Regions from separate parts of the Mesorhizobium sp. B2-3-10 genome, predicted to be linked through region 1. Evidence: predicted binding sites of a transcription regulator. Region 1 holds the regulator's gene; the other holds the start of a gene.
What was found. Region 1 encodes LexA, which represses DNA repair genes until DNA is damaged. Its sites were predicted from a motif close to TGTTCNNNNTGTGTTCNG; they were not measured.

Region 1 (5,657 bases):
ATCGCCGCTCAGCCTGTTCGCCAATCTGGCCGTGATGCCGATCGTGTCGGTCGTGATGTTCCTGGCCGTCGCCAGCGCCCTGCTGATGCCATTCGGACTGGATTGGCCGGCTCTCTACCTTATGGGCAAGGGCCTGACAGCAATGATCGCCGTGTCGGCGTGGATATCGGAGCGCTCTCCGGTCGATGGAGTCGGGCTGATTTCGCAGCAATCCGTGCTGCTGGTCACCGTCGCGCTGGTAATCGCGACGATGGCGACGACATGGCTGCGGCTCGCGGCGCTGCCATTCGCGCTCGCCGGCCTGTTGACTGTGTCGCACACGCGCGCGCCCGATGTGCTGATCTCCGAAGATGCGCGGCTGGTCGCGCTGCCGATCGGCAATGGCGAACTGGCCGTCAACCGGGAACGTCCCAACGAATTCGCAACCGACAACTGGAAGCGCGCCCTGATCTCCGAAAGAATCGTCAAACCGGAAATGTTCGACACGACAGACGGGCAATTCGATGTTGCCAGTCCCACCGACCTGCCGCCGGGATCGCCCTTCTACTGCCGCGAAGGCCTGTGCCTTGCCAGGCACCCTTCCGGCGCGATCATTGCCTATGTCGAAGACCGCAAGACCACCTGGAAAGCCTGCGCTTTCGCCGACCTGATCATCGTCAACGACGCGACCGCCTATGACGCCTGCCACAATCCACTGGTTCTCGTCGTCACCAAACGGCAGCTCGCCCGCAAGGGAAGCGCTGCCGTCTTCTTCAATTCCCAGTCGGCCACGACCCGGGCCGCGATCGCATTCGCCGTTGACGGACCATACCGACCCTGGCACGAACAGCGAAAATTCTCTCGCGAGGCGAGGGGGCTGCCGCCGTACAAAAAAACCGACAAGCCCGATGGCAAGCCGGCTCAGTAGCGCCTGATCAACCCGACCAGCTTGCCTTGTACCTTGACCCTGTCCGGCCCGAAAATGCGTGTTTCGTAGGCTGGATTGGCGGCCTCGAGCGCGATCGAAGCGCCTTTGCGGCGGAACCGCTTCAGCGTCGCTTCCTCTTCGTCGACCAGTGCCACGATAATTTCGCCCGGGCTTGCCGTGTTGGCATTGCGGATAATGACCGTGTCTCCATCGAAGATACCGGCCTCGATCATCGAGTCGCCCTTGACCTCCAGCGCATAGTGCTCGCCGCCCATGATCATGTCCGGCGGCACCGAGATAGAATGCGTCTGATGCTGGATGGCATCGATCGGCACACCGGCGGCGATACGGCCCATGACCGGGATGGACACGGCTGAAACCGCATCGTCGTCGTTGCCGGCCGCGGGCAGGCGCGAAGGCGCAGCGGCCGGCCTGATCTGGCGTCCGGCGCTGCCTTGGCCAAGGCTGCCTTGGATGATGCTTGGCGAGAACTTCTTTGCCGCATTGAGGCCCGGCGCGATCGAGTCCGGCAGCCGCAGCACTTCCAGCGCGCGTGCCCGATTGGGTAGCCGGCGAATGAAGCCGCGCTCCTCCAGCGCCGTGATCAGGCGATGGATCCCCGACTTGGAGGCAAGATCGAGTGCTTCCTTCATCTCGTCGAAGGAAGGCGGTATCCCGCTTTCCTTGAGCCGTTCGTGGATGAACATCAGCAGTTCATGTTGCTTGCGTGTCAGCATGGCGGCCCCCAAGACATTGAACGAAAGGTTGAACCAGAATCGAAAAAACAAACCCAGAACAAACACTATCTGTTCCAGTTGTGTTCTGCAACCGTTTAAAGTTTAATGAATTTGTTAAGGGGTTGGAAGTTTTTTGCCCGCGACGGCGGGCAGCAACCAGCCCTTTCCGCCATCGGCAGGCGCATTGAAATCGTTTTGGTTAATGGCCTGTGGCCCATCCGCCGACGAGGCTTTGGCATCAGTTAGTTGGAAGGCTTCTCCTCGGGGGGACGTATAACTCGCGGAGCCATTATTCGCGGAACGAAACGAAACCAAAATGCCAACGATTGGTAGCTTCGGGCGGCCATGGATCCGGGCGTTCGGCGCACTCCGGCCAGCGCGTTCGAATAGGCGTCGCGGAAGCGCTGAAGTTATCCCGAACCCGCCTTCAAGCTGCCGGCGCGAGCGGCGTATCTGGTGGCGCCGCTGTCTTCGCTGTGGACATAGACGTGCAGTGTGTAGCCGATATGCGCCGTCATCAGCGCCTTGGCCCGCTCGATGTCACGGTCGAGCGCCGCTTCCATGATCGCGGTATGGTGTTCGATCGCAATCGCTTCGCGCAGCGCTTCGATTGCCTCTTCATAGCCATCCTTGAGGCCGGCCGCGGCCCGCAGTGTCGGCGCCAGACCAAGAAAGCGATGATGCCGGCGCAGCTGATCCGAGATCGTCGAGCGGAACCGCAACAGCCAGTCGCATGTGGCGGCGCTCAGCAGCGCCGCATGGAAAGCCTCGTGGTTCTCGTCCCATCTGTCGACGGCCGCGTCCGAGGGATCGTCGACCGCCGTCTTGCAACGCGAGAGCCGGTAGTGGGCGGTGACCACGGCATCCTCCCACTCCCTGCCGCCTTTCTCCATCGATTCGAGGAACAGGGGTATCTCGACCACCATCCTGGCGCGTGCCAGATCCTCCAGCTCGGCCCGCGACACCGGAGCCACGGCAAAACCACGATTGCTGATCGCGGTGACCAGGCGTTCGGCCTCGAGCCGCGACAGGGCTTCGCGCAACGGTGTCCAGCCGACGCCATAGGTGCCGCGCAGCGCACTCAGTTTGAGCGGGGCGCCGGGCATGAGGCGCGTGGTCAGGATGTCGCGCCGCAACAGCTGATAGGCGGCTTCCGTTTTTGTGGAACTCGTTTCATCCCGCATGGTGATCAATCCGTCGTCTGGCGAAAGTATATATGATATTGGGTCGCAGCGACAATTATATATAATGTTTGACACAGACCGGCGGACTCACCATGATCGCCGTAGCCGCCGCGTTTCCAAGCGGCCCTGATCAAATCTGGGAGGAAATGATGTTGAAGTCGAAATCCGCTTGGTTGTCGGGTTTGGCCCTGGCAGGCGCATTGATGGTCAGCGCCGGCAGTGCCGCGGCCGATCAGATCCGTATCGGCATTGCCAATTTCGGCGAGCATCCGCAATTGAACGCCGCCATAGCCGGCTTCAAGAAGGCGCTGACGGATAATGGCTTCGTCGAGGGCAAGGATGTCGTCTACACGGAGAGCCACACCAATTTCGATGCATCGCTGGTGCCGCAGATGATCGCCAAGCTGCAGGCCGAGCAGCCCAAGCTGATCTACACCATCACCACGCCGGTCTCGCAGATCGCCAAGAAAGCGCTCGCCGGTTCCGGCATTCCGATCGTTTTTGCCGCGGTCACCGATCCGGTGGCGGCCAAGCTGGTGCCGTCGTGGGACGCCGGAGACGAAGGCATGACGGGCGCCAGCGATCTGCAGGACGTCGCCGCGGTGATGGCCTTCACCAAGAAGCTGCTGCCGAACGCCAAGCGCTTCGGCGTGCCTTACAATCCCGGTGAGGCCAATGACGTTGCCTTGGTCGAAAAGATCAAGGCGGCGGCACCGGCCGCCGGTTTCGAGGTGGTGGAGGTCGGCATCGACAACGTCAATGACATCCAGCAACGTATCGCTTCGCTCGCCGGCAAGGCCGACGTGATCTACGGCCCGGCCTCGAACCTGATCCAGCCGGCGATCGCCGCTGTCTCCGCGGCCGCCCGCCAGGCCGGTATCCCGGTCGTCAACTCCGATGACAGCGCGGTCCGCAACGGCACCGTGCCGGCGAGCTTCGCGGTCAATTACACCCAGGTCGGCGTCAACGCCGGCAACATCGCCGCCGAGATCCTCAAGGGCAAGGATCCCAAGACGATCGCGCCGTCGCGCCCGGCCTACAAGGACCACATGGCAACGATCTCGCGCAAGGCGATGGCCGCGTTCGGCATCGAGATACCGGCTTCAATGGCCGATTGCGGCTGCATCGTCGACTAACATCGGAACTGCCGGGGTGACGGCGTCGGCGCCGTCATCCCGAGGTCAGGGAGGAACGATGCTCGAGATTCGATCCGCGCGCAAAGTGTTCTACAAGGGCCAGGCCGACGAGAAGGTCGCGCTGGATGGTCTCAGCCTGTCCTTGGCCACGGGAGAGTTCGGCATCGTCATCGGCTCAAACGGGGCCGGCAAGAGCAGCATGCTAAACGCCATTTCCGGCGCCCTGATCCTCGATTCCGGCCAGATCCTGATCAACGGCGCCGACGTGACTGCAATGCCGGTGCACAAGCGCGCCGCGAAACTGGCGCGCGTGTTCCAGGACCCGATGCGCGGCACCGCCGCCAGCATGACGGTTGCGGAAAACATGCTGCTGGCCGATTTGCGCAGCCAAAAGCGCACCTTGCGCCCGGGGCTGAACACCACCCGGCTTGCGTCCTACAGGGAACGCCTGTCGATACTGGGTCTCGGTTTGGAAAATCGTCTCGACACGCGCGTCGACCTGCTCTCGGGCGGGCAGCGGCAATCCTTGTCGCTGATCATGGCGGTCGGTGGATCGCCGGACTTGCTGCTGCTCGACGAGCATACCGCGGCCCTCGACCCGCGCACGGCCGAAATCGTCATGCAAGCGACGGTTCGCGCCGTCAACGCGCTGAAACTGACGACTTTGATGGTGACCCACAACATGCAGCACGCCGTCGACCATGGCAGCCGGGTGATCATGCTCGATGCGGGCCGGGTGCTCCTGGAAGTTGCCGGGCAGGAGAAGGCGAGGGTCACGGTTATCGATCTGATCGGCCATTTCTCGGTCAAGACCGATCGCATGTTGCTGGCGAGCTGATCATCATGGGTTTTGTTGGGGACGTTCTCACCAGCTTCGTCGCGATCATGCCGGTCACCCTGGCGCAAAGCCTGATCCTGGCCTTTGTCGTGCTCGGGATCATGATCCCGTTTCGCATGCTGAATTTTCCCGATCTCACCAGCGAAGGCGCCTTTCCGCTGGGCGGCTGCGTCTGCGGCGTTCTCCTTGCCGCCGGCGCATCGCCGCTGATGGGCATCGCTGCCGCCCTTGTCGCCGGCTTTGCGGCGGGCTGCTGCACCGCCTTCATCCATCTGCGCTTCCGCATCCACACGCTGCTTGCGGGCATCCTGATGATGACGATGCTCTACAGCATCAACCTTCGCATTATGGGCAAGTCCAACCTGTCCGTCTTTGGTTCGCCCTCGGTGTTCGACTGGGTGCCGTTCGCGCGGCCGGGTTTCCCCGCCAGCAAGATCGTCGTCGCGGGTCTCCTCGCGCTTGTCGCCTTCATGCTGCTCTACATGTTCTTCAGGACCGAGAAGGGGACCGCCGTGCGCGCCGTGGGCGCCAATCCTGACATGGCCGAAGCGCAAGGCATCAATGTCTGGGCCGCGACCATAGGCGGTGTCGGGCTGGCCAGCGCTTTTTCGGCGTCAAGCGGTGCGCTGATGGTGCAGTCGCAAGGGTTCGCCGACGTCAATATGGGCCTGGGAATTCTCATCAACGGCCTTGCCGCGCTGATGATCGGCGAAGCCGTCGTCGGCAAGCAGACGGTGTGGCGGCAATTGCTGGCGCCCTTCGCCGGCGCGATCATCTACTACCAGCTGGTGTCGTTCTGCCTTGCGGCCGGCATGCCGCCGCCTGACCTGAAGCTTGCCACGGGCCTGTTCGTAC
Region 2 (5,657 bases), on a different contig from region 1:
TTCTCGACCAGCTGGAAAGCGATGCCACGGCCGATGCCGGAAATCTGCTCGGCGTTTTTCAGATCGACCAGCGGCTTCAACAACGACTCGATCTGGAAATTGACGAAGCGTTCGGCGCGCGCCGCGACCTTGTCGCGCGCCGGGCCCGTCAGCTGTTCGTCAGCCAGCAACACCAGGCGCGGCTTCAGCGCGTCTTCGCCCGAGACCAGCGTGCCTATCGGCGCGCCGATCCAGCGCAGCGTGCCGTCCGAACCGAGCGCGAGATCGCCATTGGCGCAGGCGCCGAAGCGCTCCGCGCGTGCCTCGAACTCGGCGGCAAGCGCCTTTTGCGCGGCAGTGCGCACGGCCTTGGCGTCTTCGCCGCCGGCGGTCTGGTCGGCGGTGAAGCGGAACCCTTGCAACTCGCCGACATGATGGCCTTCGACAAGGACGGTTCCGGTAGGACTGATTTCGGCTTCAGGCATGGTATTTTCTCTAAGGCGCCGCATGAGGACGGAAGTCCTGCGGTCTACGAAGCGTTTCGTCAACCGCTCATGCAGCGCATCCGACAATCTGTCTTCGATTTCGCGCGTCTTTTCCTGCCAGTGTGCCTGATCGGCCAGCCAGCCGGGCCGGTTCGACACGAATGTCCAGGTGCGGATCTGGGCGATGCGGTGCGACAGCGTGTCGATGTCGCCCTCGGTGGTGTCGGCGCGGCGCACCTGTTCGGCCATGTAGTTCTCGTCGACATGGCCCTGCCGGGCGAGGTCCATGTAGATCGAGGCGATGAGGTCGGCATGCTGGGCAGGCGCGATCTTGCGATAGTCGGGCAGGGCGCAGGCTTCCCACAGCAGCGCCACGCGCTTGGCGTTGGTGGCGAGCGCGCGGATGTCTTCGTCGCGGGAGAGATGTTCGAGCGCTTGCGCATCAACGGCCGGCAGCGCGCGTGTCAGGCCCTCGACCGGGGCGTTGGTCTCGATCGAGCGCTTCAGCGCATCGAGGCTGGCGAAATCGAATTGGGCGGTGCGCCACTGCAGCACCTTCACCGGGTCGAAGTCATGGCCCTCGATCTTCTGGACGAGGTCCTCGTCCAGCGGATCGACCTGGCCGGTGACGCCGAACGTGCCATCGCGCAGATGCCGGCCGGCGCGGCCGGCGATCTGGCCGAGTTCGGCCGCCGTCAGATTGCGGTACTGGTAGCCGTCGAACTTGCGGTTCTGGGCGAAGGCGACATGGTCGAGGTCGAGGTTGAGGCCCATGCCAATCGCATCGGTGGCAATGAGATAGTCGACATCGCCCGATTGGAACAGCGCCACCTGAGCATTGCGGGTGCGGGGCGACAGCGCCCCGAGCACGACGGCCGCACCACCCTGCTGGCGGCGGATGAGTTCGGCGATGGCATAGACCTCGTCGGCGGAGAAGGCAACGATCGCGGTGCGCCTGGGCAAGCGGGTCAGTTTCTTGGAGCCGGCATAGGCCAGATGCGACAGCCGCGGCCGCGTCACTACCGAGACGCCTTTCAGCAAGCGCTGCAGGATACCGTGCATGGTGGCGGCACCAAGCAGCAGCGTCTCCTGACGGCCGCGCAGATGCAGGATGCGATCGGTGAAGATATGGCCGCGTTCGAGGTCGCCGGCCAGTTGCACCTCGTCGATGGCAACAAAGGCGGCGTCGGTTTCACGCGGCATGGCTTCGACGGTGCAGACCGAATATCTGGCGCCCGGCGGCTGGATCTTCTCCTCGCCGGTGATCAGCGCCACTTTGTTGGCACCGACCTTTTCGCAGACGCGCGTGTAGACCTCGCGGGCCAGCAGCCTCAGCGGCAGGCCGATGATACCGGTTTCGTGCGCCACCATCCGCTCGATGGCGAGATGGGTCTTGCCGGTATTGGTCGGCCCAAGCACGGCGGTCACGTCGCGGCCCGACAGGATCAGCGGCTCGGTGTGTTTCGGCTGGATGTTCATCGGCTCGGAAATAAGGCTTTCTGGCCTCTCGTGGTCGGGAGCGTGCCAGGACGGCGCGTATGACAGCCGACACATAGGGATTTCGGGCGCGAAGCGAAAGCAGAATGTTCCGGCAGGGTTCCGGAGACGCCCGCCTCACTCCGCAAATCAGCCCCTGCTTAACAGTTGGAACGAGTCTGGAACGAATCAGCGACGAATCGGCGACTCCGTAAGATTCAGCTTTTGTTCACGGCTAGATATGGATTTCGTGACCACGAGTCTCACCACATGCTGAATCACCGAACTGGCCCGTTTTATGCTGGGCGGGTCCTGCCGTTAACTTTCGCCGGGAACGATGAGGGCGATTCGGTGCGCGCCCGTTAAACTTATGAAACTGTTAATCTTTCTAAACTCGACGTTAAAGAATAGCAGCTTATCCCAGCCATTAATCTTAACATTGGGCTCAAAGCCGGAACGAATCGGCGACAAAGCAGCGCCGGCCGTATTTTCTCTTTTTGTTCCCTCAATATCTTGTCTTGTGAACAGCTTATCCACCGAGAATCCACAGGCTTAATCACAGGGTTCGCGCAGACGCGCCTACCGGCATTAACCTTTGCGTGCCGGATTGGGGCATTGCGTCACAGCGGCGTCTTCCAAGAGTCAGGCGCCATTTGGAAGCGGACCGATTTTCCGGTCCGCTTATCGCAGGGCACGCATGGATCCGCAGCGTTGGACTGCGCGAGCAGACGTCTCAGACGAAGTATTGGCCGCCATTGGCGGTGAGGGTCGAGCCGGTGATGAAGCCGGCATCTTGCGAAGCGAGGAAGACCACGCAGCGCGCGATCTCTTCCGGTTCGCCAAGGCGGCCGACCGGAATTTGCGGGATGATGCGCTCGTTGAGCACCTTTTCGTCGATTGCCTTGACCATCTCGGTGGCGATGTAGCCAGGGCAGATGACGTTGACGGTGATGCCCGCGCGGGCACCTTCCTGGGCGAGCGCCTTCGAGAAGCCGATGTCGCCGGCCTTGGCGGCGGAGTAATTGACCTGACCGGCCTGGCCCTTCTGGCCGTTGATCGAGGAGATGGTGATGACGCGGCCGAACTTGCGGTCGCGCATGCCGCCCCACAGCGGATGGGTCATGTTGAAGACACCGGACAGATTGGTATCGATCACCTCTTTCCACTGCTCGCGGGTGATCTTGTGGAACATGGCGTCGCGGGTGATGCCGGCATTGTTGACCAGCACCGAGACAGGGCCGAGGTCGGCCTCGACTTGTTTGATACCGGCCGCGCAAGCGTCATAGTCGGCGACCGACCATTTGTAGACCGGAATGCCGGTCTGCGCCTTGAACTTCGCCGCCGCCTCGTCGTTGCCGGCGTAGTTCGCGGCAACCGAATAGCCGGCGTTCTTCAAAGCGATCGAGATCGCCGCGCCGATGCCACGCGATCCACCCGTGACGATTGCAACCTTGGTCATGCATTTCCCCTTTTTGAAATTGCCCTGTTGTCGGGCTTGGCAGGCACTGGATTTGCTACAGGCACCACATGTGAAACGGGCGGCTTGCGCCGCCCGTCCAAAGTCTATCAGAAAGCCTCCACGCACATGGCGACGCCCATGCCGCCGCCGATGCATAGGGTGGCCAGTCCCTTCTTGGCGCCGCGCCGGCGCATTTCGAAGACCAGCGTGTTGAAGATGCGGGCGCCCGAGGCGCCGATCGGGTGGCCGATGGCGATGGCGCCGCCATTGACGTTGACGATCGAGGGGTCCCAGCCCATGTCCTTGTTGACGGCGCAGGCCTGTGCGGCGAACGCCTCGTTGGCCTCGACAAGGTCGAGATCCCCTGCCGACCAACCGGCCCGTTCCAAGGCCTTGCGTGAAGCGGGAATGGGTCCGGTGCCCATGATCGCCGGATCGACGCCGGCGGTCGCCCAGGAGGCGATGCGCGCCAGCGGGGTGATGCCACGCCTTGCGGCTTCCGCTTCGCTCATCAGCAGCGCGCCGGCGGCACCGTCATTGATGCCGGAGGCATTGGCGGCGGTCACCGTGCCATCCTTGTCGAAGGCCGGCTTCAGCTTGGTCATGGCATCGATCGTGGCGCCGTGGCGGATGTATTCGTCCTGATCGACAACCGTATCGCCCTTCTTGCCCTTGATGGTGAAGGCGACGATCTCGTCCTTGAACTTGCCCGCCTTCTGCGCGGCCTCGGCCTTGTTCTGCGAGGCCAGTGCGAACTGGTCCTGGTCGTCGCGGGTGATCTGGAACTGGCGGGCGACGTTCTCGGCGGTGTTGCCCATGTGGTAGCCATTGAAGGCGTCCCACAGCCCGTCCTTGATCATGGTGTCGATCATCTTGTAGTCGCCCATCTTGACGCCGGCGCGCAGGTGCTCGGCGTGCGGCGACAGCGACATCGATTCCTGGCCGCCGGCAATGATCACCTTGGCGTCGCCGGTGGCGATCTGCTGCATGCCGAGCGCGATGGCGCGCAGGCCCGAACCGCAAACCTGGTTGAGGCCCCAGGCGGTGGTCTCCTTGGGCAGTCCGGCAAGGATCGAGGCCTGGCGGGCCGGGTTCTGGCCTTGCGCCGCGGTCAGCACCTGGCCGAGGATGACCTCGTCGATCTCGGCCGGTTCGACCCCGGCACGCGCCAAAAGTTCCTGCACGACGACGGCGCCGAGCTCATGCGCGGGCGTGGCGGCGAAGGCGCCGTTGAAGGAGCCTACAGCCGTGCGCGCGGCGCTGGCAATGACAATGGAAGCGGACATTTTCTTCTCCAGACTTCAAGGGTGTTGTTGTGCCGTTGAGGACTTTTTTGCCCTTTCCCAACCCCAAGTCAAACCGGAAATCGGCATGGCGCCGATGCGCCGCAAGCGGGCCGCGCATCGCGGTGTCGGCGGTCCGGTCGCTGCCGCGCAGCATATTTTGCCTGCTATGCAGCATTATGTGATCCCGCAGTGCACAAACTGCTTGGAATTATGAGGCTTTTGCGCATATCCTCGAAAAAGGCGCAATCGTTACCGGCTGCTTACTCAGGCGCGCCGGTGTCCGGGGAGGATGCAGATGGCCGCAAAAGACGACCCTATCATTATCAAGAAATACGCCAATCGCCGCCTCTATAATACGGGGACGAGTACGTATGTGACGCTCGAGGATCTGGCCGAGATGGTCAAGAAGGGCGAGGAGTTCACCGTCCAGGACGCCAAGACCGGCGACGACATCACGCATCCGGTGCTGACCCAGATCATCTTCGAGCTGGAGAACAAGGACGGGCAGAACATGCTGCCGATCCCGTTCCTGCGCCAGCTGATCGCCTTCTACGGCGACCAGATGCAAATGATCGTGCCGAGTTTCCTCGAGCAATCGATGATCGCCTTTTCCAAGGAACAAGAGCGGTTCCGCGAGCAGATGAAGGGCGCCATCGGCAAGTCGCCACTGGACGTTATGAAAATGGCGACACCGATCAAGGCGCTGGAAGAACAGACGCGCCGAAACATGGAAATGTTCCAGAACGCGATGCGGCTGTTCACGCCTTTTCCGCCCGCGGGCCCGGCACCGGCAGCGGCCCCCGCCGAGCCGGCCAGGAAGGACGCGCCGGAGAAGTCCGACGATCTGCAGCAGTTGAAGGACCAGATCGCGGCCATGCAGCGCAAGCTCGACACGATGTCATGAGCGCATAGCGCTCACGCGATTTACGGCAGCAATCCCTCATAGCGGCCGCGCGGCCGGATGATGCTGCC

Region 2: a site for LexA is predicted at 2,110-2,127, ahead of FJ943_RS04650 (helicase-related protein). Genes of this name have one in related genera too.

Annotation. Positions count from the first base shown of each region.
Region 1 is NZ_VFVT01000014.1:40,852-46,508, forward strand. Features, by position in the region: gene FJ943_RS28820 (ComEC/Rec2 family competence protein) at 1-907, shown strand, start outside; gene lexA (transcriptional repressor LexA) at 901-1,644, opposite strand; gene FJ943_RS28830 (GntR family transcriptional regulator) at 2,055-2,828, opposite strand; gene FJ943_RS28835 (ABC transporter substrate-binding protein) at 2,978-3,964, shown strand; gene FJ943_RS28840 (ABC transporter ATP-binding protein) at 4,023-4,802, shown strand; gene FJ943_RS28845 (ABC transporter permease) at 4,808-5,657, shown strand, end outside.
Region 2 is NZ_VFVT01000001.1:918,791-924,447, forward strand. Features, by position in the region: gene FJ943_RS04650 (helicase-related protein) at 1-1,943, opposite strand, end outside; gene FJ943_RS04655 (hypothetical protein) at 2,259-2,477, opposite strand; gene phbB (acetoacetyl-CoA reductase) at 2,674-3,399, opposite strand; gene FJ943_RS04665 (acetyl-CoA C-acetyltransferase) at 3,507-4,685, opposite strand; gene FJ943_RS04670 (hypothetical protein) at 4,672-4,899, shown strand; gene phaR (polyhydroxyalkanoate synthesis repressor PhaR) at 4,981-5,589, shown strand; gene FJ943_RS04680 (citrate synthase) at 5,610-5,657, opposite strand, start outside.